One region of the Chryseobacterium sp. UF-81 genome, then DNA from elsewhere that is predicted to be linked to it. Evidence: riboswitches for the same ligand, from Rfam matches in the RefSeq annotation. Region 1 holds a riboswitch; the other holds the start of a gene.
The links. A riboswitch is a leader RNA that binds a small molecule or an ion and turns the genes downstream of it on or off. The one in region 1 is predicted to bind S-adenosylmethionine.
Positions count from the first base shown of each region.

Region 2: another riboswitch for S-adenosylmethionine. It lies ahead of AC4IFE_RS04780 (alpha/beta fold hydrolase); the one in region 1 lies ahead of AC4IFE_RS06835 (TonB-dependent receptor plug domain-containing protein).

Region 1 covers NZ_JBSIBX010000003.1:302,977-306,189, forward strand. The annotation lists gene AC4IFE_RS06830 (outer membrane beta-barrel protein) at 1-845, opposite strand, end outside; SAM-I-IV-variant riboswitch at 969-1,067, shown strand; gene AC4IFE_RS06835 (TonB-dependent receptor plug domain-containing protein) at 1,357-3,213, shown strand, end outside.
Region 2 covers NZ_JBSIBX010000002.1:370,553-373,765, reverse strand. The annotation lists gene AC4IFE_RS04785 (ACT domain-containing protein) at 1-287, opposite strand, end outside; gene AC4IFE_RS04780 (alpha/beta fold hydrolase) at 289-1,227, opposite strand; SAM riboswitch class I at 1,286-1,392, opposite strand; gene AC4IFE_RS04775 (MGH1-like glycoside hydrolase domain-containing protein) at 1,580-3,213, shown strand, end outside.

The DNA of each region.
Region 1 (3,213 bases):
TTATTGGTATGAGCGACATCGGATGCTTCATAATCAGCTTCTCTGTATTTGACAGGATCAAAGCTTATGGGAATATCGGCAAGTCCTCTACTGGCAGTATAGTTGTCATTATTGTTGTGGTAAATATCGTAGTTCAGCAATAATCTGTCCTGTCCAAGATCAAAAGTCAATCCTGATTTTGCAAAATATCCGCGTCCTATTCTGTCTGTATTGTTATGCAGAAGTACATCCTGATCGCCATTTAACATACTTTCACGGTAATTCTGGCCTACATTCAGCTGCCATCCGAAAAGTTTATTTCTTGCATTCAGATTTAAAGAATTAGTGGTTCTGCTTCTGAATTTATCGTAATTGGTAAACGAGTAATTTCCAGAATAGGTTGCTGTTAAATACTTATTGGCATTCTTATTTGTAATGATATTCATGATGGCACCTCCTGAGGTAGCCGGGTACTCTGCTCCCGGCTGGGTGATCACTTCTATTCTGTCTACCGAGTTGGCAGGCATCCCTTCAAGAAAAGAATTCAGTTCATTTGAAGTGATATTTAAAGGCCTTCCGTTCAGGTAAACATCCAGGATTTTTCCCTGGTACATCATTCCTGCGATATCGGTAGAAACCAATCCCGGAAGTTTTTTGATACCTTCCAGCACATTCCCGTTATTCAGCTGCGGCTGTTCAGAAAAATCAAAAATAGTACGGTCTGCTTTCTGTTCAACGGCTTTTTTAGTTTTGGTGATAACTACGCCTTCAATTTGCTTTTCTTTCTCTGTACTGTTGCTGTTCTTCTCCTGTGAAAAGACAAAAACAGACCCTAACAGAGATAGCGTAAGTATAGTTTTTCTCATAATGCTTTTTTTACTACTGTTCAGTTAGACGTAAAAAAGAGCAATTTGTTACGGTGAAATTTCCGAAAAGTTAAATTTTTGGGCAATTATTTTTTTATTTCCGAAATAATTATATCTTTGCCACGTAATTATCAAGAATCTCATAGATGGGATAGCAACCTGCAAAAACAAGCAAGGTGCTGAAATAGATAAGCCGGTATGCCCGGAAAAAATGTTTATTCTCTATTTTCTCCCATCTTGACATTTTTGTTTTAAAAATAAAATCAATGTTTAAAGACAAGGGAAACCACAAGACCAATTTAAATTTTCGTTTCTCAGATCATGAAGTATCCCTTCATTATTCTGACCTGTTTTCATGCCATTCTCACATGTGCATGTGTTGTTGTTTCTAGACTTCTTTAAAAAATAATTCAATCATTCAGGCTTTTGACCGTAACCTTAAAATAAAGGTTGCAGGAATTCTATTGCCAAAAATTAACCCACAATCAGTAATAAAAAATATAGAAAACACATGCGTAATTTCGATAAAAAAATAATCACGGCTTCAGCTGCTCTTATTTCAGCATTTTACTTCGGACAGACGGATTCTGCATCATCCAAAAAGATCGATGATGTAGTGATCCTGGGATCAAGAGGATCCGGAAGATCCCTTACAGAAACCCCGGTACCGGTAGACATCATCAATATCTCAAAGATCTTAAGACAGAGTCCTGTTAACAATATAAGCCAGGCTCTCAACTATGTGGTGCCTTCATTTTCTTCCACTTCCCATACTGTAAATGATGGAACAGATTTCGTAGACCCTGCTCTCCTCAGAGGACTTGGCCCTGATCAGGTTTTGGTTTTGCTTAACGGAAAAAGAAGATACCAATCTTCTCTTATCAATGTTACGCTAACACCGGGAAGAGGTTCTGTGGGAACAGACCTTAATGCTATTCCTGCTTTTGCCCTGGATAAGATTGAAGTGCTGAGAGACGGGGCTTCTGCTCAATACGGTTCTGATGCCATTGCGGGAGTCGTGAATTTAGGGCTTAAAAGACGGTTGGGATTATCGGGACAGGTTTTCCTGGGAGGATATGCTTCACCCGTTGCCAATAATTTTTCCGGAGGAATAGATGGGCAGACCATCTCAGCGGATCTGAACTACGGAGCAAAAATTGGTGAAAAAGGATTTATTAATGTAACAGGTTCCGTACAGTATCGTGATCCGTATTCAAGAGCGGGCGTACGTCAGGGGAATATTTTTAATGCCTATAATGCAATTAATTACAGGGCATTGCAGAACGGAGTGAATATCGATGGATTATATAAAAACATTACCAATACTTCCAACACTCAGCAGATCATCAATACGGTTAAGCAATATGCAGCACAGGTTGATTACTTTTCACAGGATTTTAAAAATCAGATATCGGGAGCCAACAGCATTGCAGCATTACAAGGACTGCTAGGGAAAGATTTTACCGATCAGGAACTGAGTTACAGAGGTCTGGAAAGAAAAGATTTCAGTCTGAGAGCGGGACAGTCTAAACTACAGTCGGCACAGCTCTTTTTCAATTCTGAAATTCCGGTCAGTGAAGACTGGAAAGTGTATTCCTTTGGTGGGTACAGCTACCGTTTAGGAAATGCCGGCGGATTTTATCGTCTGCCGAACACCGAAAGAAATATAAATGCCGTTACCCCGAATGGATATCTGCCACAGATTGAAGCAAGTGTCAATGACTATTCTTTAGCCGGAGGGATCAAAGGAAAATGGAATGGCTGGAATGTAGATCTGAGTAATACTTTCGGTAAAAATGCTTTTAATTTCGGTGTAGTTAATACATTTAATGCCTCTCTTGGAGACAGATCACCAAGAACTTTTGAGGCAGGAGGATCAGAATTCTTACAAAATACCCTGAATCTGGATTTTTCCAAAAAATATGATGTCCTTCACGGCTTAAATGTAGCCTTCGGAGGAGAGTATCGCTATGAAAATTATAAAGTGAATGCAGGAAATGAAAATTCTTATGTTTCCTATGATATATATGGACGTGTAGTGATTGCTGCTACCCCGGATAATGAAAAGGTAACCGATTTTTTTGGAGTTACAAGACCTGCCGGTTCCCAGGTTTTTCCGGGATTCAGCCCGGATAATGCCATTTCAGGAAGCCGAAACAGTGTAGCAGCATACGCCGATGTTGAAATTGAACCAACGGATTGGTGGCTATTGGAAGGTGCTGTCCGTTTTGAAAATTATTCAGACTTCGGTTCCACGTTCAATTATAAATTGGCGACCAATGTAAAACTGGCTAAGAATTTCAACTGGAGAGGAGCGGTTTCCACCGGATTCAGGGCACCTTCTTTAGCGCAGATCTACTATAGCTCA
Region 2 (3,213 bases), on a different contig from region 1:
ACGGAAACATTATTGATGCTGTAAATCTGTGAAACCTTTCCTGATTTTCTTTCTGCTTCAAATTCGTCGATCAGGCAGGTAACTGCTTTTTCTGCATCGGCTTCATTGACCAGAATGGATATTCCGTTTTCAATGGCCTGTTGGGAGATCACTCCTACACTGATGCGCGCCAAAGTAAGCGCCTTAAAAATTCTTCCGTCGATCCCGATTTCACCCAGGAAATCTTCTCCTTCAAACTTGATGATTGATCTGTTTCTTAAAAACTTTATTTCGTTGGCATTTCTCATTCTACAAAATATTTTTTATGATAGTATTTAATTGTTCGTATTCCATTAGGAAGGCATCATGCCCGTGAATTGACTGTATTTCATGATAGAAAACCTCTTTGTTTTTCTCTTTCAGCTGTTCAAAGCACATTCGGATTTCCGAAGCAGGGAAAAATAAATCTGTGTCCACTGCGATAAGGTGCATTCGGGCACCGATTTTTTCCAACTTTTCTTCTTCGGCATTAATATTCATCAGCAGATGGTTCATGAGCTTATATGATTTTAAACTAAATCTTTCGTTCAATGAATTTCCGTGATAAACCAGCCAGTCTTCTGACTTTAACCGCTGTTTTTTATAGTCGTATCTGTTTTGAAATCTGTCATTTAAGGATTGAGGGGTTCTGTAACACAGCATCGCATGGATTCTTGCTTTCTGCAGGGGTTCATCATTTCCATTCAGCAGAAATTTCTGAACCAGGCACTGCGCGTGAAGCCAGTCGTGGGTTTTAAAATCACAGGCAATGGGAATAAAAATCTCTGCCAACTGTGGTTGTTTGGCAAGCATTTCCCACGCAATCCCTCCTCCGAGAGAACCTCCGATAATGGCGTATAATTTTTTGATGTGTAAAGCTTCGAGGCCTTTCAGAAATATTTCAGCAATATCTGATGGCGTGAAGTCTTCGTATTCGTCAATTAAAAAATGATCATATCCGTTTCCGGGAATATTGAAACACAGAACTGTATATTGAGTCGTATCAATAACCTCATTTTCACCGATCAGCTTTTTCCACCATCCTTTTTCTCCGGAAACATTTGAATTTCCGGTTAAGGCATGATTTACCAATATAACAGGTGCTGTAAACAGGTCTTTCCCGAAGACCTGATAAGTCAACGGGATATTGTATTCCTTTTGGGAATGGGTACGATACGAAAGATTAATATAGTTTAGTTCTGTTTTCAATTCTATTATTTTAATACAATTGAAAATGCCACAGGAAATGGCTGAAAAGAACTTCAGTAAGTTATCTGTCCAAAATAAATTGGTAGAACGTAGCACCTTCTCTGCTTGCACAAAGGGTTGCTAAGGTTTCATAGGGTCTAATCCCTCAACCTTTCTTGATAACATTTTCAATATTTGAATGAACGCTCTGCAAAGATAAGTCTTTTCTTTTAAAATTAAAAAGAAAAAATATTTAATATTTAAAAACACTGTAATAATAAGCGTTTCAGGGCTATGTTAATAATTCTTCAGGTGAGAGGAATTGGAATTATTTTTCAAAAAAACTAACTTCGTATTGAAAAAGTGATGAAATATGACTGTTGAGAAAGAAAGATTACAAGATTCTAAATGGAAAAACTGGGGTCCATACGTCAGTAACCGGCAATGGGGAAATGTACGTGAAGACTACAGCCCGAACGGAAATGCCTGGCATTACGCCAACCATAATAATGCAGAAAGTTATGCCTACCGATGGGGGGAAGAAGGGATCGCCGGGATTTCTGATGTAAAGCAGATTTTCTGTTTTGCCTTTTCCTTCTGGAATAAAAAAGATAAAATCGTAAAAGAACGTTTTTTTGGCTTAAGCAATCCTCAGGGTAACCACGGAGAGGATATCAAAGAAATTTTTTACTACTTAGATAATACACCTACCCACAGCTATATGAAAATGGTGTATAAATATCCTATCAATCCGTTTCCTTATGATGATCTTGTTGCCGAAAACGGAAGACGAAGCAAAAAGGAACCTGAATATGAACTATTTGATACCGGAATTTTTAATAATGATGAATATTTTGATATTTTCATTGAATACTGTAAAGCAGACCACAATGATATTCTTGCAAGGGTAACCATCCATAACCGGAGCCTGCAGGATGCTCCCATCGTTATAGCTCCTACTGCATGGTTCCGAAATAACTGGAAATGGGGCTATAATACTTATAAAGCCCAGATGAATGCGTCATATGACGGATGCATTGATATTAATCATGACAGCATTTCGATTAAAAAGCTTTATTCAAGAAATCTGGCTGCTAAAAGTGCTTTCTGCGAAAATGAAACAAATACTCCGAAATTATACGGAGCACCTTATCCTGGAAACACCTATTTTAAAGACGGAATAAATGATCATATCATCTATGGAAGCAATACGGTAAATCCGGAAAAGAGAGGCACCAAAGCCTCCTTCATTATCGATGAAATGATTGGGGCCGGACAATCCAAAACTTTTGATTTCAGGTTGTGCCCTGATGAAACGGATGAACCCTTTGATAAGTTTGACGAAATTTTCAGTACAAGAATTGCCGAAGCAGATGAGTTTTACAATGACATCCAGAGTGAAACAACTAATGAAGACGAAAGGAATGTCCAGCGTCAGGCTTTTGCAGGACTTCTCTGGAATAAACAGTTCTATCATTATAATGTAGGGAAATGGCTGAAAGGTGACCCTAATCATAAGGCTCCCAGAAATTTTAATGAGTATGTAAGAAATACAGAATGGAATCATCTTCACAATAAGGATATCATTTCCATGCCTGATAAATGGGAATATCCATGGTATGCAACGTGGGACCTGGCATTTCACTGCGTTCCTTTTTCTATTATTGACGGTGAATTTGCAAAAGGGCAGCTTCTGCTTTTGACAAAGGAATGGTATATGCATCCGAATGGCCAGCTTCCTGCCTATGAATGGAACCTGAGCGACGTAAATCCACCGGTACACGCATGGTCCTGTTTCCGGGTTTTCAAAATTGATGAAAAGCAAAACGGTAAACCTGATCTTTTATTTCTCGAAAAAGTTTTCCAGAAACTGCTCCTGAACTTTACATGGTGGGTCAACCGAAAGGATAAAAGCGGTAACAATATTTTTGGAGGAGGTTTCCTTGGTCTGGACAATATTGGTGCTTTTGACCGTAATATGGAACTGAAAGACGGACAACACCTTGA